2 regions of the Luteococcus peritonei genome follow, and region 2 is predicted to be linked to the other one. Evidence: predicted binding sites of a transcription regulator. Region 2 holds the regulator's gene; the other holds the start of a gene.

Region 1 (10,268 bases), on a different contig from region 2:
GTGAGCGGGATCACCGCGATCAGCAGGATCAGGAAGGGCAGCGAGCGCCCGATGTTCACGATCGCGCCGAAGACCCGGTTGAAGGTGCGGTTGGGCGTCAGACCGTCGGGGGCGGTGAGGCGCAGCAGGATGCCGGTGAGCGTGCCCAGGACCAGGGTGATCAGGAAGCTCAGCAGCACCATCCAGGCCGTCTCGCCGAGGGCTGCCCACAGCTCGGGCAGCGAGTCGCGGATGCTGGTCTTGTTCATCGGCTCACCTTCACGCCTCGGCTGGAGAAGAAGTCCTGGATGATGGCCTCGTCCACCTCGCCGTGCGGGTGGTCGAAGGCGACGCGCAGGCGTCCCACCTTGTGGCCGGCGATCTGCTCCACCGAGCCGCCCAGGATGGCGACGTCGATGCCGGTCTGGCGGGTGAAGCTGGACAGCACCGGCTCGTTGACGCCGGAGTTGACGAAGCTGAGCAGCTGGCTGGGGCCGGTGACCGCGTCATTGGCGCGTCCCAGCGGGATCAGCTGGTCGGCGATCCGGGAGTCGGGGTCGGCCACCAGGTCGAGCAGGCTGCCCTGCTCCACAACGCGGCCGCCCTCCATCAGCGCGGCGGCATCGCAGATCCGGCGCACCACGTCGGACTCGTGGGTGATGAGCAGCACGGTGAGCCCCATCCGGTCGCGCAGGTCCTTGACCAGGTCCAGGATCTGCTCGGTGGTGGTGGGGTCGAGCGCGCTGGTGGCCTCGTCCATCAGCAGCACCGACGGGCGGGTGGCCAGCGCGCGGGCGATGCCGACCCGCTGCTTCTGGCCTCCGGAGAGCTGGGAGGGGTAGGCACCGGCCTTGTCGGGCAGGCCCACCAGGTCCAGCAGCTCGGTGACGCGGGGACCGATCTCGGCCTTGGGCGCGCCGGCGATCTCCAGGCCGAAGGCCACGTTGTCGGCCACGGTGCGCGAGGCCAGGAGGTTGAAGTGCTGGAAGATGGTGCCCATCCGGCGCCGTTGCTTGCGCAGCTCTTCTCCCTTCAGGCTGGTCCAGTCGACCCCGTCGACGGTGATGGTGCCCTGGGTGACGGGCTCCAGTGCGTTGAGGCAGCGCAGCAGGGTGGTCTTGCCGGCTCCGGAGCGGCCCAGGATGCCGAAGATCTGGCCCTGGGCCACCTCGAGGCTGACGTCGTCGAGGGCGACGACGGGGTCCGGCCCCGCGGCACCCTTGCGGGTGCCGCGGGGCTGGTAGACCTTGGTGACGTGGTCGAAGCTGATCATCAGGCCTTCTTGGCCGGCAGCACCGAACCGGAGTAGTTGCTCTCGATCCACGTGGCCAGCTCGGGGCTCTGCAGGGCCTCGGCCAGCTTCTTCACGCGGGGATCGTCCTTCTTGTCCGCCTTGACCACCAGCACGTTGGCATAGGGGTTGTCGGTGGCGCTCTCCAGCTGCAGCGCGTCGGTGGAGGGCTTCAGGCCGGCCTCGAGGGCGTTGGCGCCGTTGATCACGCTGACGGTGACCTTGGCATCGTCCAGGGTGGCGGGCAGCTGCGGGCGGTCGATCTCCACGAACTTCAGGTTCTTCGGGTTCGCGGTGATGTTCTTCTCGGTGATCTGCGCGTAGTCCAGGCCCTTGTCGGTGGACTTCACGTCGAGGGTCAGCAGCTTGGCGTCCTGCAGCAGCATCAGGCCACGGGCGAAGTTGGTGGGATCGGCGGCCAGCGCGAAGGTGGCGCCGTTGGGGACCTCGGTGAGGCTCTTGACCTTCTTGGAGTAGATGCCCAGCGGCTCGACGTGGGTGGTGGCCACGGCCTCCAGGTCGGTCACGCCCTTCTCCTTCTCCCAGGACTCCAGGTAGGGGACGTGCTGGAAGAAGTTGGCGTCGACGTCGCCGGACTGGACGAGCTGGTTCGGGTCGATGTCGCCGACGATGCCCTTGACCTCGATCTTGGTCTCGCCCAGCAGGCCGAGCTCCTGGACCTTGGTGAGGATCTCGGTGTGCGGGGTGGCATCGGCCATCACGACCAGCGGCTTGCTGTCGGAGGAGCCGGAACCGGCGCCGCAGGCGGTCAGGCCCAGGGTGAGGACGGCGAGGACGCCGGCGAGCAGGAGGCGGAGGTACTTGGTCATGGTGGTCTTTCGGTGTGGTGGCCCGAAGAGGGCACATTGGTCATGGGGAGAGTGCTGGTCCAAGCGGGATTCTCTGACAACACCATCCGGGAGCCGTGCTCGACCGGGACCTGCGGGCAGGTTTGGGTGGCGTTGTCAGCCGAGCATTCGCATCATGCGGGCGCAGACGACGACGGGCATGGTGTGCCCGGTCATGGTCTCGCACTTGCACGGCATGGCGCCCAATCTATCCGCGGAGCGGTTCAGCCCACAAAATCGCCCGGATGGCGGACCAGGCCCCGGCTCACTGGTTGCGCAGGGTCAGCGCGCAGCTGGTGCGGCTGCAGGTGAAGGCACCCTGCCAGGGCTCGCCGTCGACGTCGTCGTCGTGGAAGAGCATCGAGGTCTCCCGGGCGGCGTCCACGCTCCACCCGTTGGCGGGCAGGGTGCTGGTGAGCCACTCGGCCAGCTGCTCGCCCTGTCCGACGGGGAAGGTGAGGGTGACCACATTGGGCTGGTCGATCCGGCTGGTGGTGCTCACGTCGCCGGGCAGCACCAGGCTGCTGGGGCCGTTGACCAGCATCATCTCGCGCAGGGTGGTGGCCCCGGCGGGAAGAGAGAACGTGGTGGCGGGCGTCGGCGCGGTGGTGTTGGTGGAGGCCTCGGGGGCCGAGGAGCAGCCGGCGACGAGCGTTGCGAGCAGCATGGCCAGGCAGAGCGCGCGGGGCTCGGGTCGGGGGCTCACCCGCACCACCCTAGCCGTGAAAACTGTCGGAGGGCTGCCCTAGGCTCGGCGCCATGAATGATCGTCCCGTCCTGCTGGTCACCGGCGGCAGCCGCGGCATCGGCCGCGCCGTCGCCCTGCGGCTGGCCACCACGCACCACGTGCTGGTGGGTGGCCGCAGCGCCGAGTCCGTCACCCCGGTCGTGGAGGAGGTGCGCGCCCTGGAGGGCGGCAGTGCCGAGGGCTTCGTCGCGGACCTCGACGATGCGCAGGCCACCGCCCGCGCCGTGGCGGACCTGGGCCGGGTGGACGTGCTGGTGCACTCCGCCGGGGTGGCCTGGCACAGCAGCGTGGTGGAGGCCTCTCGTGAGGACTGGCGCGCCATGTTCGAGACCAATGTGGTGGCGGTGGCGGACCTGACCCGGTTGCTGCTGCCCACCCTGCGCGAGCACCGCGGGCAGGTGGTGACCATCAACTCCGGGGCGGGCTACAGCTCGGGAAGCGGCTATGCCCTGTACTCGGGCACCAAGTTCGCGCTGCGGGCCTTCACCGATGCGCTGCGCGAGGAGGAGCGAGGCGTGGTGCGGGTCAGCTCGATCCACCCGGGACGGGTGGACACCGACATGCAGGTGGCGCTGCAGGCGCAGCTCGGGCGTGACTACGTGCCGGACGAGCACCTGCGCCCCGAGTCGGTGGCCGAGGCGGTGGCGCTGGCGGTGCTGGCCTCGCCGGAGGCGACGGTCGAGTCGGTCAGCATCCGGCCCGCCTGATGAAGCTGCCCGAGGACCTCTCGCTGGCGCGGATCGTCGCGCAGCGGCTCACCGAGCCGTTGCCGGGGCCGCTGGAGGCGGTGCGGCACCTGGGCTGCGTGCAGGGCCAGGACCTGCCCGGGGCGATGGTCTCGGTGGCCCTGCGCACCTGGTCGCGGAGCCTGGCCGAGGTGGCCGACGCCTTCGAGCGCGGCGAGCTGGTGCGCAACTGGACCATGCGCGGCACGCTGCACGTGGTGGATGCCCGGCACAACGGATGGATCCTGGGGCTGACCGGGCCACGGATGGAGTCGGGGCAGGCGGCGCGCCACCGGCAGCTCGGCATCGACGAGGCGCTGGTGGGCCAGGCTCGCACCGTCGCCGAGGAGCTGTTGGCGAAGCAGTCACGGGTGACCCGGCAGGAGCTCTTCGCGGCCTGGGACCGCCACGAGCTGCTCGAGGAGGTCGCGCAGCGCGGCATCCACCTGCTCAGCCTGCTGTGCCGTCGTGGGGTGCTGGTGCTGGGGCCGCTGCGGCCCACCCGCACCGGCTGGGAGCAGCTGGTGGTGCTGGCCGAGGGATGGTTGGGTCCCCAGGATCAGCCCGATCTGGAGGAGGCGCTGGTGGGCTGGGCGCAGGCCTTCTTCTCCGGCCACGGGCCTGCCACCGAGGCCGACCTGGCTCGCTGGACCGGCCTGGCCCTGGGGCGGGTGCGTCGAGCCATGGCAGCCACCACGGGCCTGCTGCGCGTCGAGCAGGACAGGGAGGTCTGGCTGATGGATGCGTCGCTGCCCGACCGGCTGGCCGAGCAACGACAGGCAGCACGCGAGGTGCTGCTGCTGCCCGGTTTCGACGAGCTGGTGCTGGGCTACAAGGACCGCTCCCCCGTCGTGCCGCCACAGCATGCCGAGGCCATCGTGCCCGGCAACAACGGGATGTTCCGCGCCACCGTGGTCCGTGACGGCCGGGTGGTGGGCACCTGGCGCAGGGGCACGCCCCGCACCAAGGACCCGCATCCTTCGCCCGTCGTGACCTGGATGACCGAACCGGATGCCGACCTGCTCGCCGGTGTGGAGGTTGCTGCCCGCGCCCTGCCGCGGTAGGACGGGCACCACGGCTCCGGGCTGCGAGACTGGCCCGATGAGCGAGGTCGAGCTGGTCAGCTTCACCCCGGACGAGGACGAGCAGTGGCAGGCGCACGGGCCCGCGGCCAATGCCGTGCTGCGGGAGACCTTCGGCCCGCACAGCCCCGCCGTCGACGCCGACTCCCTGCGGGAGGCGCTGGCCGGGGAGGCGAATCGCCGACGGCTCCGCCGCGACTCCGAGGCCTTCGTCAAGCAGGTGGACCTTCCGCTGGCCGCCTGTCCGTCCACGTCGGAGGGCTACCGGATCGAGGTGCTGAGCGGCGAACCTGACCCGTCGCTCTTCGACGACCTGCGCACCCTGAAGCAGGCGATGAACAGCGACATCCCCCGGGGCGAGGCCGGCCTGCCCGTGCAGCACTGGAGCGACAAGCGGCTCCGTGCCGCCTACCGGGTGCGTTCCGGCGACCGGCTCTGGCTGGCGCTGGCCCGCGACCACCAGGGACGCATCGCCGGCTTCACCGAGCTCCGCAACCACGACGACGCCGACAACCGGGAGTTGCTGCTGCAGGGCGACACCCTCGTGCTGGCCGAGCACCGCGGTCACGGTCTGGGCCGCAGCCTCAAGATCGCGGCCATGACCCAGGCCTGTGCAGATGCGCCGTGGATGGTGCGCGCGGAGACCTCCAACGACGCCACGAACCTGCCGATGGCGCGCGTGAACGAGGAACTGGGCTTCCGCTCAGTCTGCCGCGTGGAGACCTGGATCCGGGAGCTGTAGGGGTCGGGGCTGCTCACCCGCCGGCCCAGCGCCGATGCCGACCCGTCTCAGCCTCCGGGAGGTCTGAGGGAGCGCGGCCGTGGGCTGGGCCTGTCCGTCTCCGATGCTCGCGTTCCTTCGTGACAACGGCGAGCTGCTCAAGGGGCGTGCCAGGCGGCTCGACGGCTCACGTCCGACCCCGAACCCGCGCAAGCGCGAGCACGTTCCCGCTCGAGAACGCCCGCGAAAGCTCCGGTTAGACCGGATCCACTCCGCCCTGCCGCTCCTCCCCCGCTCGCGCCAAGACGCAGCGACATCCCCATTTCGAACGACCGAAAATCGTATCCCCACCCCTTGCCAGAGTCGAGATCGCGAACTAGAATTAGAACACAGATTCGACAACGGAGAGGCGACGCGAGGGGGCGAGCATGACCAGCACAGTGATCGGTCAGGTCGTGCCGCTGGCTGCGCATCCGGCGGAGCTGGTGTCCTCCGCGCAGACCGTCGACGCGATGATGACGGCGCGGCGCCGCGCCTGGATGGCCGAAGCGGAATCGTTCATGCTGGCTGCTCACTTCGCCGACCTGCACGCCGTGGTCGACGCCAGCGGCATCGCGCTGCCCGGCGCGGAACGCCTCGTCCGGCTGGGCGGTGATGGGACGCCGGAGGTGGCGGAGTTCGCGCCCCTGGAGATCGCCGCCGCCCTCACCATCAGCGTCGAGGCGGCCCGGGTGATGATCGGCGACGCGCTCGACCTGCGCCACCGCTTCCCCGCGCTGTGGAACCTGCTCGGCGACGGGCAGCTGCGCGTCGGCACCGCCCGCCAGATCGTCAACCTCGCCCGACAACTCCCACTGCCCCAGGCCCGCGAGTTGGATGCCCGCCTCGCGCCGCTGGCCGGTGGCATCAGCACCACCCGGCTGCTGACGATCACCGAGGGTCTGGTGCTGGAACTGCTGCCCGCCGACCTGGCCGAAGCCCGACGCCTGGCCGCTCTCGACGCGCGGCGGGTCGATGTCGGCTCCTCCCGCGACGGGGTCACCGACGTGTGGGCCGTGCTCGATGCCGGCGATGCCAGGTTCCTCGACGCGCAGGTGGACCGGCTCGCCGCCATCCTCGCCGACGGCGGCTCCACCGACAGCCTCGATGCCCGACGCGCCCTGGGCCTGGGGCTGCTCGCCACCCCGGCGAGGGCGCTGCAGCTGCTGCAGGCCAGCCTGCTCGACCAGATCCCCACCCTCACCGCCGATGGTGACCTGGATGCTGGGTGCCCGGCGCGCGGTCAGCGCGGCCACACCTGCGGCACCATCACCGTCGAGCCCGACAAGCTGCTGCCCAAGGCCGACCTCGTGGTGCACATCTCGGCGAACACGGCCTGCGAACTGGACGGGATCGCCCGGATCGAGAAGCTCGGGCCGGTGATCGCCGAATCCCTCGCGGTGCTGCTCGCCGACACCCGCCTCACCATCCGCCCGGTGATCGACCCGGCCACCATCACCGCCTGCGACCGCTACGAGGTCCCCACCCGGATGCGTGAACTCGTCCAGCTCCGCCACCTCATCGAGGCCTTCCCCGGCTCCCACCGATCGGCCACCGGCTGCGACCTCGACCACACCATCCCCTGGCCACGAACGAAAACCGGGCACGGAACCGGGCACTCCGGGATGGAGCACCGCCCTGGCGTTGAACAGCGGGAGACCGCGGGCCCTCCCGGGCCACCGGGGTGGGAATCCTCCGACCCGCCCGGACCGCCGGGTGGCACCCGGCCCGACAACCTTGCGCCCTTGTCACGCACCGTCCACCGCGCCAAGACCCACGGCGGCTGGCGCTACCAGACCCTGCTGCCCGACTGCCACCTGTGGCGATCACCCGACGGCTTCGCCTACCTCGTCACCCCACAACGCTCCTGGATGGTCCACAACCCCGTCGCCGCCTGACCACGGGGCCCGGAGCCTGCCCGGGAGAGCCCAGTGGCGAGCCGGAGCATCAGACCTGCAGGGCTCAATCCCAGCTCTCGACGCCCCGCCCTGGACGTGAGCACCTGCTCCTGTCACTCCTCAGCCGCCCAGGTGGGAAACCGCGAATCGCGTCCGGAAGCCGCGGATGGAATCCAGCGGGCCGGTCTGGAGTGCGCAGCACGGCCCCGGAGACCGAAACCTCCATGCCAGCATCGGCCGACGACTCCAGACAACCAGCGGCCGACTCGCATCACCGCTGCCGCAGCCGTTCGGCCGCGGTGCGGATCCCGGCCGGATCCTCGCGACGCGACGGATCGGGCGGCAACTCGGCCAGCACCCGCGCCGCCTCGTCCACCGAGGCGTCGGAGAGCAGGGCCACCAGGGCGGGGCGGATCTGGCCATCGGCCTCGGCGAGCGCCCGCTCGGCGGCCTGCTCGTCGGCGCCACTGGCCTGCTGCAGCATGGTGACCATCCGGCGTCGCAGCTTGGCATTGGTGGCCACCACGTCGATCATCAGGTTCGAGTAGGTCTTGCCCATCCGCACCATGGTCGCGGTGGAGAAGGTGTTGAGCACCATCTTCTGCGCGGTCGCGGCCTTCATCCGGGTCGATCCGGTGACCACCTCGGGCCCCGTGTCCACCAGGATCGCCACGTCCGCCAGCTCGGCCAGCGGCGCCTGGGGATTGGCGGAGACCAGCGCCGTCGCACACCCCAGCTCCCGCGCCGCGGCCATCGCCCCGCGGACATAGGGCGTGCGCCCACTGGCCGCCAGGCCCACCACCAGGTCCTTCGGCGTCATCCCACCTGCCAGTTCTCGCCCGGCTTGCTCGTCGTCCTCGGCACCCTCGGCGGCCCGCATCATCGCGGGCATTCCGCCGGCCAGGTGCGCCACCACCATCTCGTCGCCCACCCGGTAGGTGGGGAAGAGCTCCACCGCGTCCAGCACCCCCAGCCGCCCCGACGTGCCCGAGCCGACGTAGTGCACCCGCCCACCGGCGGCCAGCGACCGCACCGCAAGCTCCACGGCCTCACCGATCCGCTCCTGCACCGCCTGCACCGCCGCGGCCACGCGGGCATCCTCGGCCAGGATCCGCGCCACCAGCTCCCCGGCATCCAACTGGTCCAGGTCCATGGTGCGCGGATTGCGTTGCTCGGTGCTCCAGCTCAGCGGGCCCACCACCTCGTCGCGCCTGTCGTCCCTGCCCTCACCCTCGCCCATCGTCTCCTCCTCGTCCGCACAGCAGCTCCACTGCTGTCCGTGCCATCGCCCGGCCGGCGTCGTGCGCCAGCACCAGTCTGTCCACCGCGGGTGCGGCATCGGCCTGACCGCAGTGCACCACCACCGCATCCGGCCTCGCCCGCAGCAGCTGCGCCAGCAGCTCCCCTTCCGGGGCCAGCAGCGGCTCGCGCACCTGCAGCACCAGCGGCAGCTCACCCAGCGATTCACCCGCCTGCAGCGGCTCCACCTCACGCACCCGCGCCAGTTCCTCGGCCAGGGTCGGCGGCTGCTCCCCGGCCGCGTGGTTCAGCCGCGCCCGCAGGTCCAGGAAGGCCACCCGAGGCCCGACCCTCACGTCGCCGCGCGCGGACACCGCCCGACGGGCCAGCTCCAGCCCTTCACGCTGCAACACCTGCTCGTCCTGCGACGCCACCGGCACCAACTCCCGGCCGAGCGCCCGGTTCCGCTCGCCACTGGCCTCCAGCGCGGCCGGGTCCAGGAAGCCGTCGGCCAGCGCGGCCTCCACCGCTCGCCTGGCCTGCTCGAAGGTGGTGCGGCCGTCGCGCTGCATCGGCGCGTCCAGGCAGCACAGGTCGGCACCGGCGGCCAGCGCCTGCACCACGGCCGGGCCGATGTCCGCGCCACTGACGGCGCGCATCCCCAGCGCATCGGTGAGTGCCACCCCCTCGAAGCCGGTCTCGCGCAGCAGGGCGTAGCACCAGCTCGACAGCGAGGCGGGCCCCTCCCCCAGTGCCGGCACCAGCAGGTGTCCGGTCATCACGGCATCCAGCACGCCCGCCAGGGCGGCGAAGGGCGCCACATCGCGCTCCAGCACCACCTGCCGCGGGGCGTCGATCACCGGCAGCCCCACATGGGAGTCGACCGTGGTGTCGCCGTGGCCCGGGAAGTGCTTGCCGCAGGCGGCCACGCCGTGCTCGTGCAGCCCGCTCACCAGCGCGGCACCCAACCGCGCCACCTGATCCGGCGAGGCACCGAAGGAGCGGCTGCCGATCACCGGGTTGGCGGGCTCGCTGGCCACGTCGAGCACCGGCGTCAGGTCGAGCGTGATGCCGCAGCCGGCCAGATCGGCGCCCAGCAGGCGCCCCGCCCGACGGGCAGCCTCTTCGTCGTCGACAGCGCCCAGCGCCCCGAGGCCGGGCAGCGGCGAGCCGGTGGCGGCGTGCAGCCGGGTGACATCGCCACCTTCCTCGTCGATACCGATCACGACCCCCGGCGAGAGCTCACGCAGCTCGCAGCACAGGGCCGTCGCCGCCGCCCGGTCGGCCACATTGGGCGCGAACAGGCAGACCGCCGCCAACCCGTCGGCCAGCGGCCCGCGCAGCCAGTGGGGCACCCGGCTCCCCTCGAAACCGGGCATCAGCACCCCGAGCGCCAGCCGCTCCACTAGATCCAGTCCTTGTGCCGCAGGAAGAGATAGAGCCCGACGGTGGCCAGCAGGATCAGCAGCACCGACTGGTGCAGTCCCCCGGACGAGTTGAAGCCGGGATAGGGCACGTTCTGGCCGTACCAGCCGGTGATGGCCGTCGGCACGGCGATCACCGCGGCCCAGCCGGCCAGCTTCTTCATCACCGTGTTGAGCCGGGCGTCCTGCAGCGACAGGTTGGTCTCGAAGACGCTGGTCACCATGTCGCGCAGGCTCTCGGTCCACTCCCCGGCCCGCAACACGTGGTCGTAGA
Region 2 (10,268 bases):
GTGGGGCCCGGGTTGAAGGCGTCGGGGCCGATGCTCATCGGTTCCACGGCCACCGATTCCCGGTCGCCGGGGGTGTAGACCTGCACCCAGTCCATGCCCGCTCCGGCCCACAGCAGGGTGCGGTGCTCGGTGCCGCGCAGCTCCGCCTGCCAGCCGCCCGCACTGCTGGGGTGGGTGAAGGCGGTGTCGAGCTCGCGGCCGCCCAGGGGTGCCGCGCTGCGCAGGTCCAGCGCGCTGTCCTCCACCGGGTGCAGGGCCAACGGCAGCAGTCGCTCGTCGGACTCCAGCCAGGCGTCGAAGGGCAGCACCAGGCTGCAGTCGTCCACCGCCACCCCCGCATCGGGGGAGGTGAGGTAGGGGTGCGCGGCATAGCCATAGGGCACCGGCCGCTCACCCAGGTTGCGGGCGCCCACCTCGACCACCAGCCCCTCGTCGGCCAGACGGTGGGTGATGACCATCTCCAGCGGTACCGGCCAACCGGGTTGCGGGGCCAGCAGCACTCGCTGGGTGACGGTGTCCTCCGTCTTGGCCAGCGTCTGCCACGGCAGCCAGCGCACCAGCCCGTGGATGGCATTGCGACGCTCGGGCTCGCTCAGCGGCAACTGGTGGTCCTCACCGTCGAAGACCCAGTGGCCGTCCTGGATCCGGTTCGGCCACGGGGCCAGCTGCTGTCCCTGGCTGGAGAAGGGCGAGGCCTCCTGCGCGAAAGGTGTCACCACGTCGTGCCCGGCGCTGCGGTAGCTGCGCAGCGTCGCGCCGAGCTCGGTGACGATGGCGAGCTGGTCGTCGTGGACCAGCACGTGCTGGATGCCGGTGGGGGAGAGCGCCATGGCCGCCAGCCTAGCCAGCGGCGCCGATTCCGTCGCGGGGCGGAGGCCACCGTAGAGTTGTCCCACCATGCAGAAGACCATCAGCACCCCTGACGCCGACCAGGCGCCCCGCAGCTACCAGGTGATCACCTACGGCTGCCAGATGAACGTCCACGACTCCGAGCGCATCTCCGGCCTGCTGGAGGGCGCCGGCCTGGTGCGCAATGAGCGCGAGGCCGCCGAGGAGGGCGGCGCCGACGTGGTGGTCTTCAACACCTGCGCGGTCCGCGAGAATGCCGACAACCGGCTCTACGGCACCTTGGGACACATGGCCGCGGTGAAGCGGAACCGCCCCGGCATGCAGATCGCCGTCGGTGGCTGCATGGCCCAGAAGGACCGCGAGGTCATCGTGCGACGTGCCCCCTGGGTGGACGTGGTCTTCGGCACCCACAACGTGGGCAAGCTGCCCCTGCTGCTGGAGCGGGCCCGTGTCGAGCAGGCCAGCCAGGTGGAGATCGTCGAGGCGCTGGAGAACTTCCCCTCCAACCTGCCCACCCGTCGCGAGTCGCCCTACTCGGCCTGGGTGAGCATCAGCGTGGGCTGCAACAACACCTGCACCTTCTGCATCGTGCCGCAGCTGCGCGGCAAGGAGACCGACCGGCGTCCCGGCGACATCCTGGCCGAGATCCGGATGCTGGTGGACGAGGGGGTCCAGGAGGTCACCCTGCTGGGCCAGAACGTGAACACCTACGGCGTCGAGTTCGGCGACCGGGGCGCCTTCGCCAAGCTGCTGCGCGCCTGCGGCGAGATCGACGGGCTGGAGCGGGTGCGCTTCACCAGCCCCCACCCGGCCTCCTTCACCGACGACGTGATCGAGGCGATGGCCACCACCCACAACGTGATGCCCAGCCTGCACATGCCGCTCCAGTCCGGCTCGGACACGGTGCTGCGCGCCATGCGTCGCAGCTACCGCAGCGAGCGCTTCCTGGGAATCCTGGACCGGGTCCGCCAGGCCATGCCGCAGGCCGCGATCACCACCGACATCATCGTCGGCTTCCCCGGCGAGACCGAGGAGGACTTCGAGGCCACCATGGAGGTGGTGCGCCGAGCGCGGTTCAGCGCCGCCTTCACCTTCCAGTACTCGATCCGTCCGGGCACCCCGGCCGGCGAGATGGCCGACCAGGTGCCGAAGACCGTGGTCCAGGAGCGCTACGAGCGGCTGCTGGCGCTGGTCAACCAGACCGCCTGGGAGGAGAACCAGAAGCTGGAGGGCACCGAGGTCGAGGTGATGTTCGCCGCGGGGGAGGGCAAGAAGGACGCCGAGACCCACCGCATGACCGGCCGTTCCCGCGACAACCGCCTGGTGCACGTCACCGTCCCCACCGAGCCCGAGCTGCGGCCCCGCCCCGGGGACATCGCCCGCACCGTCATCACCCACGGCGCCCCGCACCACCTCAATGCCGACGCCGGCATCACCGGCCTGCGCCGGACCCGCGGTGGCGATGCCTGGCAGGCGGTGCACGAGGCCCCGCCGGTACCCACGGGCGTCAGCCTGGGGATGCCGGGCATCGGCGCGCCCGCCAGCTGAGGCAAAGGCACTCCTGCCGGACACGCACCGAGGGGCGGATGGATGACCATCCGCCCCTCGGCATGTCGTGTGTGTCGAAGCCTCGCTCAGAGGTTGCCGGTGCGGTTCTTGACCGCATCCTGGCCCTGGTCGACCTTGTCGGCGTACTTGCCGCCGGTGCGAGCGTCGAACGCGTCGCCTGCCTTGTCCACTCCCGCATCAACCTTGTCCTGGTTGGCGTTCACGGCGTCCTTGGCCTTGTCGATCAGGCTTCCCTCGTCACCGCTGAGGGCTTCCTTCGCCTTGTCCAGCAGACCCATAGGCCCGGTCCTTTCGTTCGACGACACCCCGTGTCCGGGGATGGCCTCCATCCTGCACCCCTGCGGGGGTGTACGGCGGGCTTTCTGTAGACATTTGTCCGATCGTGCGGCCTTTCAGCCGATGGCGAATTTCCGCGTCCGGACGGCCCCCGGCCACAATGGCGGGGTGATTCCTCCGCTGGTCGTGCTGAACGGCCCCACCGCATCTGGCAAGTCCAGCCTGGCGATCGAGGTCTGCCTGCAGCTCGCGGACCGGGGACGGCCGGCTGAGGTGGTCAATGCCGACTCCATGCTGGTCTACCGGGGCATGGACATCGGCACCGCCAAGCCGACGCGCGAGGAGCTTGCTCTGGTGCCCCACCACCTCGTCGACATTGCGGAGGTCACCGAACCGGCCTCGGTGGCCGACTTCCAGGCCAGGGCCCGTGAGGTGGTCGCCGAGCTGCGCGCGGCCGGCGTGGTGCCGCTGCTGGTGGGCGGCTCGGCCCTCTACGTGCACGCCATCGTGGACCACTTCTCCTTCCCGGGCACCGATCCCGAGGTGCGCGCCCGCTGGGAGCAGGAGCTGGCAGCCGTCGGGCCCAAGGCGCTGCACGCCCAGCTGGCCGCCCGCGACCCGCAGGTGGCCGCCAGCATCCTGCCCGGCAACGGGCGACGCATCGTGCGCGCCCTGGAGGTGCTGGAGCTCAGCGGCGGCTTCACCCCGCAGCTGCCGGAGTGGAGCTACGCCCTGGACGACGTGCACCAGTTCGGCCTGCGGCTGGAGCGCACCACCATGGACCGGCGCATCGACGAGCGGGTGGACGTGATGTTCGCCGAGGGTCTGGTCGAGGAGGTGCGCCGCCTGGAGGGCCAAGGGCTGCGCGAGGGGCTGACCGCCTCCCGGGCGCTGGGCTATCGCCAGGTGCTGTCCTTCCTGGACGGAGACCTGAGCGAGCAGGAGGCGCGTGAGCGCACCAAGAGCGGCACCCGCCGCTTCGCCCGCAAACAGCTGGCCTGGTTCCGGCGCGACCCCCGGGTGACCTGGCTCGACGCGGACCCGCCGGCCACCACCGAGCAGCTGGCGCGCCAGGTCCTTGAGGCGCTACCTGCTTGAGTGATGGTGACGGGGGTGCTGCTCCCGGACCCGCCACAGCCTGCCGGGCCGGTAGCGTTGCCGCCATGAAGAGCTTGACGTTCACCAAGGGCCACGGCACCCGCAACGACTTCGTGATCATCGCGGACCGCCACGGCATGGTGCCGGTGACCGCGGCCGAGGTGCGCTTCCTGTGCGACCGCCGCGGCGGGATCGGTGCGGACGGCCTGCTGCGCGTCACGATGGCCGGCCAGATGCCGGACTGGGACGGCCCGAAGGACCTGTGGTTCATGGACTACCGCAATGCCGACGGCTCGATCGCCGAGATGTGCGGCAACGGTCTGCGGGTCTTCGCGCGCTACCTGATGGAGAACGACCTGGTGGAGGTGGCGGAGCACTTCGACGTCGCCACCCGCGCCGGGGTGCGCCGGATCTGGCCGCAGCTGGACGGCACGATCCGCACCAGCATGGGACGGGTGGGCGTGGCACAGGGACCGGTGACGGTCTCGACCACCCAGGGATCGTGGGCCGCCACGCAGGTGGACGTCGGCAACCCGCATGCGGTGGTGGTGCTCGACGAGCAGGTCAGCCTGGCCGAGCTTGACCTCTCCCGTGCCCCCGAGGTGCCCGCCGAGGCCTATCCGCAGGGCGCCAATGTGGAGTTCGTCGAGGTGCTCGACGAGCGCCACATCCGGATGCGGGTCCACGAGCGTGGCTCCGGCGAGACGATGAGCTGTGGCACAGGCACGGTCGCGGCGGCAGCCGCCCACGCCCGGCTGACCGGCCTGGGTGACGGCGAGGTGCGCGTCGACGTGCCCGGTGGGACGCTGCGGGTCGGCCTGGCCGAGGGCGAGGCGACGCTGTGCGGGCCGGCTGTCCTGGTGGCCCGCGGCGAGGCGATGCTCCCGGACAACCTCTGAGCCGCTGCGCCTGGGGCTTAATTGGCTGGTGGGGGCGCGGAGCAGGTGGCAAGCTGGTCGGACGATGACTTCACGCACACCTGACGACTTCGACGACCTCCATGACGAGGAGCTCGACCTCGACCCGGAGGCCTCCGATCCCGAGGAGATGGCCGCCGCCTACGACGCCGACGGCCTGCAGCTCGACCTCGCCGACCGCCTCTCGCTGAAGCGGGTGGCCGGCATGTCCACCCAGGTCGCCGACATCTCCGAGGTGGAGTACCGCGACCTGCAGCTGGAGCGCGTCGTGCTGATCAGCGTCTGGACCTCGGGCAGCGAGGCCGATGCCGAGAACGCCATGGCCGAGCTGAAACTGCTGGCCGAGACCGCCGGTGCGCAGGTCCTGGAGGGCCTGATCCAGCGCCGCAAGTCCGCCGACCCGGCCACCTATGTGGGCCGCGGCAAGGTGGACGAGTTGCGCGAGGTGGTCGTCGCCACCGGTGCCGACACCGTGGTCTGCGACGGTGAGCTGCAGCCCGCACAGCTGCGCAACCTGGAGGACCGGGTCAAGGTCAAGGTGATCGACCGCACCGCGCTGATTCTCGACATCTTCGCCCAGCACGCCAAGTCCACCGAGGGCAAGACCCAGGTGGAGCTGGCCCAGCTGCAGTACATGAAGCAGCGGCTGCGCGGCTGGGGCGGCAACCTGTCGCGCCAGGCCGGCGGCCGGGCGGCCGGTGGTGCCGGCATCGGCGGCCGTGGCCCGGGCGAGACCAAGATCGAGACCGACCGCCGTCGGATCAACACCCGGATCGCCATCCTGCGCCAGCGGATGCGTGACCTGGACGCCACCCGCGCCAACAAGCGCGCCGACCGCCGTCGCAACCGGATCCCGTCGATCGCGATCGTCGGCTACACCAATGCCGGCAAGTCCTCGCTGCTCAACCGGATCACCAATGCCGGTGTGCTGGTGGAGGACGCCCTGTTCGCCACGCTGGATCCCACCACCCGTCGCCATGCCACCCCGGACGGCCGGGTCTACACCCTCACCGACACCGTCGGCTTCGTGCGCCACCTGCCCCATGACCTGGTGGAGGCCTTCAAGTCGACCCTGGAGGAGGCGGCCGCGGCCGACCTGCTGCTGCACGTGGTGGACGGCTCGGACGCCGACCCGGTGGGCCAGGTGCAGGCCGTGCGTCAGGTGCTGAACGAGATCGGTGCCGGTGAGGTGCCCGAGCAGCTGGTGATCAACAAGATCGACCGGGCCGATGCCGACAGCCTGCAGGTGCTGCGCACCACCTACCCGGAGGCGGTCTTCGTCTCAGCCCGCACCGGGGAGGGGATCGAGCAGCTGCGCGCCCTGGCGGAGAACCGGCTGCCCAGCCCCGAGGTGCAGGTGGATGCGCTGATTCCCTACGAGCGCGGTGACCTGGTGGACAAGATCCACCGCAACGGGCAGTTCCTCACCATGGAGCACACCGGCGAGGGCACCCGCGTGGTGGCCCGGGTGCACCCCGAGCTGGCCGGCGAGCTGAAGCCCTTCGAGGTGGCCGCGCGCGGGTAGGCTGTCGGGGTGCCCGAGAAGACCGACGTGACCTCTGCAGACGTGCTCCAGGCGGCGGTCGAGGGAATCGGCGGCACGCCCCGCGAGGGACAGCAGGTGATGAGCCGTGCCATCGAGCAGGCGATCGACACCGGTGAGCACCTCTTGGTGCAGGCCGGCACCGGCACCGGCAAGTCGCTGGGCTACCTGGCGCCCGCCCTGCTGCACGTACAGGGCACCAAGCAGCGCGTCGTGATCGCCACCGCCACGCTCGCCCTGCAGGCGCAGCTGGCGCACACCGACATCCCCAATGCCCTGGATGCGGTGGAGAAGGTCACCGGGCGTCGCCCCAGCCATGCCGTGCTGAAGGGACGCACCAACTACGCCTGCCTGCTCAAGACGCGCGACGGGGTGGCCGACAGCCAGGACAGCCTGCTGGGCGGCACCGAGCTGGCCACCAGCCTGAAGGACTCGCAGGCCGACGTGGAGTCGGTGCTCGGCGCGGAGGTGCTGATGCTGCGCAGCTGGGCGGAGGAGCAGCTGGAGGCCAAGGAGCTGGCCGACCGCGACGACGCCCCGGCCCATTCCCCGCGGGCCTGGAACCTGGTCTCGATGCCGGTGCGCGAGTGCCTGGGCGCCCAGCGCTGCCCCTACGGCCAGGAGTGCTTCGTGGAGGCCTCCCGGGAGAAGGCGCGCTCGGCGCAGCTGGTGGTCACCAACCATGCCCTGCTGGCGATCGACGCCATGCACGGCAACACCGCGCTCCCGGAGCACGAGGTGGTCATCATCGACGAGGCCCACGAGCTGGTCAGCCGGGTCACCGGTGCCGCCAGCGCGGAGCTGAGCCCGCAGCTGGTGGAGCGGGTGGCCAAGCGGGTGCTGCCCTGGTTGGACGACGACCTGGGCCTGGAATTCCTGGAGCAGGGCGATGTGCTGCGCGCCGCCCTGGACGACAGCGAGCTGGAACGGATCACCACGCCGGGTGCCGCCAGCGCCGCCTTCGAGTCGGTGCGCGACGTGGCGCGTCGCGTGGTCTCGGCACTGGGGACCAAGGAGAAGGGCGCCAAGGGAGAGGTCGACCCGGAGAAGAGCCAGGCCTCGGCCGCGGCCAAGGAGGTCTTCGACATCGCCGAGCGGATGGCCGACCTGTCGGTGCACGACGTGGTCTGGGTGAGCGAGCGCGAGCGCTTCGGCCGTCAGGCCCACGTCGCGCCGCTGAGCGTCGCCGGGCTGATGCGGGAGCGGGTGCTGGGGCAGGCCACCACGGTGATGACCTCGGCCACGCTCAAGATCGGTGGCGACTTCGAGCAGGTGGCGGGCCAGATCGGCCTCAAGCGCGCCGACCGGCTCGCCGACGAGCGCCATGACCCGGACAACCCGCTGGCCTGGCGCGGGCTGGATGTCGGCACCCCCTTCGACTATCCCCGTCAGGGCATCCTCTACGTCGCCACCTCGCTGCCGAACCCTCGCCGTGAGGGGATCACGCCGGAGGCGCTGGAGGAGGTGGCCGAGCTGGTCTGGGCGGCCGGCGGCCGCACCCTGGGGCTGTTCGCCTCGCAGAAGGCCGCGGAGACGGCTGCCGCCCACGTGCGCAAGCAGCTGCCGAAGATGACCATCCTGTGCCAGGGCGATGCCCAGCTTTCGGAGCTGACCAAGCGTTTCGTCGCCGAGCCGGAGGTCTGCCTGTTCGGCACGGTCTCGCTGTGGCAGGGCATCGACGTGCCGGGCGACACCTGCGAGCTGGTTGTCATCGACAAGATCCCCTTCCCACGGCCCGACGACCCGCTGATGCAGGCCCGCCAGCAGGCCGTGGTGGACAACGGCGGCAACGGCTTCATGGCCGTGCCCGCCACCCATGCCGGTCTGCTGCTGGCCCAGGGTGCGGGCCGGCTGATCCGACGGGTGAGCGACCGTGGTGTCGTGGCGGTGCTGGATCCGCGCCTGGTCACGGCTCGCTACGGCGGCTTCCTGCGGGCCTCGATGCCCGACTTCTGGATGACGCGCGACCGTGAGGTGGCGGTGCAGGCGCTGCGACGGCTGCAGGAGGGTCGCGGCTGATCCGCCGGGCGGGCGCTGTCCGCTCCGCGCAGGAAGGTCGGTTCAGCCCTGCAGCAGGTCCTGCCAGGCGGGGGCGAGCTCGTCGTCGAACTCCACCAGCTTGGTGCGCGAGGTCTGGCCGGAGACGATCTCCAGCCGGTTGGGCCGGGTGCCCAGCGCCTTGGCGAGCGCGGCCAGCACGGCCTTGTTGGCCCTGCCGTCCACCGCGGGGGCGTTCACCTGCACCACCAGGGCCGGCTCTCCCTGAGGGTCGTGCATGCCTCCGACGTGCGTACGTGAGGCGCCGGGCTTGACCCGGATCGGGCGTCGCACCTCAGACGCGGCGCAGCACCGCGACCACCTTGCCGAGGATGGTGGCGTGGTTGCCGTCGATGGGGGAGTAGTTCTCGTTGTGCGGCATCAGCCAGACCTGGCCGGGCTCACGTCGGAAGGTCTTGACGGTGGCCTCGTCGTCCAGCAGGGCCGCCACGATGTCACCGTTGACGGCATCGTTCTGCTGCCGGACCACGACGTAGTCGCCGTCGCAGATCGCGGCATCCACCATGGAGTCGCCGTGCACCTCCAGCAGGAAGACCGTCCCCTCACCGACCAGCTGCTTGGGCAGGGGGAAGACGTCCTCGACGCGCTCCTCGGCCAGGATCGGGCCGCCGGCCGCGATCCGCCCCACCATGGGCACGTTGACCGCGCTGGGGAAGGAGTCGTGCAGGCCCGTGACGTCCCCGTCCACCTCCGGCGCGCTGGCCGGGGCGGGGGTGCGCGGCTGCAGCGAGCTGGGCAGGTTCAGTTCCATGGCCCGCGGCCGGTTCGGGTCGCGGTGCACATAGCCCTTGGCCTCCAGCTGCTTGAGCTGGTGGGCGACGCTGGAGGAGGAGGCCAGGCCGGCGGCATCGCAGATCTCGCGAATGCTCGGCGGGTAGCCGCGCGAGGCGGTCACGTCGCGGATGATCACCAGGATGCGACGCTGGCGCGCGGTCAGGCCGTCGGCGTCCACGGTGGCGGGCTGCTCCTTGCGCCCACGTCCTGGCCCGGCCAGCTCCTGACGAACCTGTTCGTTGGTGGGCCGGCCGACCCCGCGCCGGGTGCCGGGGCGTCCGCCCGTGCTCTGCTTCTCGTCGCCTGTCGCCATGGCTCGACAGTAGTGCTTCACGCGAGGTGATTCAAACACCTGTTCGATCTGGTGGGCGCGTGTCGGGCGGCCGCGAAAAAATTGTCAGAGGCGCCTGTTTGACTCCTTCCAGTCGCCCGGGGCCGCGGTCCAGGATCACGAAAAGATCACGTCATTCGAATGGATGTTTGATTGACGGGCCTGGCGGCGCTAGTGTGATGGCATCGAACACCTGTTCGAGGGCGGATGGCCCACGGAAGAGGTTCGCCAGGACAAGGAGTACGAGATGAGCGCAACACTGACTGCCCGCAGCACCGTCACCCCGGTGAAGCACCGTCGCCGTCGGGAGTCCCTGCGTGGCCCCGTGGCGAGGCCCCAGGCCGCCACGGCACCCCTTGCCCGCCCCGCCCAGCCCGCCGGGCCGGTCGTGGCCGGCCGGCCGATCGAGCTGGTGCTGGCGCCGCGTACCGCCACCCGGGCGCATGCTGCGGCCCAGCCCATGGGTCCGGTGCGCCTCACCGACCGCGGCCTGCTGGCCGTCATGGTGCTGCTGGCAGTGCTGACCGTCGCCACGGTGACCGTCGGCTTGGTGGCCTTCTTCGGGGTCAGCAACGCCCCGCTGGAGCAGCAGCCCGCCCAGCAGGACGTGAGCATCGCACTGCAGCGCTGAGGCTCCTCAACCCGCGTCGCCTCCGGGTGCTCCGTCGCCACGACGTGACTGGTCCACCGCATGACAATGGCCCCCAGCCCGAGTGCTGGAGGCCATTGTCGCTCAGCGTGCCGGTGGCACGACGAGGTGGATCACTTGGCGTCGACGACCACGGTCTTCATGATCTTGTCGGCGAAGGTCTGGCGCTTGGCATCCCACAGCGGCCACAGGTAGCCGATGTAG

What was found. Region 2 encodes LexA, which represses DNA repair genes until DNA is damaged. Its sites were predicted from a motif close to TCGAACANNTGTTCGA; they were not measured.
Positions count from the first base shown of each region.
Region 1: a site for LexA is predicted at 5,778-5,793, ahead of ABD073_RS01920 (DUF222 domain-containing protein). Genes of this name have one in related genera too.

Region 1 covers NZ_BAAAIX010000004.1:77,497-87,764, reverse strand. Annotated here, with positions in the region: gene ABD073_RS01955 (methionine ABC transporter permease) at 1-248, opposite strand, end outside; gene ABD073_RS01950 (methionine ABC transporter ATP-binding protein) at 245-1,252, opposite strand; gene ABD073_RS01945 (MetQ/NlpA family ABC transporter substrate-binding protein) at 1,252-2,100, opposite strand; gene ABD073_RS01940 (hypothetical protein) at 2,384-2,824, opposite strand; gene ABD073_RS01935 (SDR family oxidoreductase) at 2,878-3,573, shown strand; gene ABD073_RS01930 (winged helix DNA-binding domain-containing protein) at 3,573-4,655, shown strand; gene ABD073_RS01925 (GNAT family N-acetyltransferase) at 4,693-5,415, shown strand; gene ABD073_RS01920 (DUF222 domain-containing protein) at 5,823-7,331, shown strand; gene murQ (N-acetylmuramic acid 6-phosphate etherase) at 7,603-8,571, opposite strand; gene ABD073_RS01910 (glycoside hydrolase family 3 N-terminal domain-containing protein) at 8,558-9,976, opposite strand; gene ABD073_RS01905 (magnesium transporter CorA family protein) at 9,976-10,268, opposite strand, start outside.
Region 2 covers NZ_BAAAIX010000028.1:79,295-89,562, forward strand. Annotated here, with positions in the region: gene ABD073_RS12090 (aldose 1-epimerase family protein) at 1-830, opposite strand, end outside; gene miaB (tRNA (N6-isopentenyl adenosine(37)-C2)-methylthiotransferase MiaB) at 898-2,397, shown strand; gene ABD073_RS12100 (antitoxin) at 2,484-2,696, opposite strand; gene miaA (tRNA (adenosine(37)-N6)-dimethylallyltransferase MiaA) at 2,818-3,792, shown strand; gene dapF (diaminopimelate epimerase) at 3,858-4,691, shown strand; gene hflX (GTPase HflX) at 4,840-6,234, shown strand; gene ABD073_RS12120 (ATP-dependent DNA helicase) at 6,334-8,271, shown strand; gene ABD073_RS12125 (DUF167 domain-containing protein) at 8,314-8,583, opposite strand; gene lexA (transcriptional repressor LexA) at 8,585-9,397, opposite strand; gene ABD073_RS12135 (hypothetical protein) at 9,663-10,046, shown strand; gene ABD073_RS12140 (RDD family protein) at 10,178-10,268, opposite strand, start outside.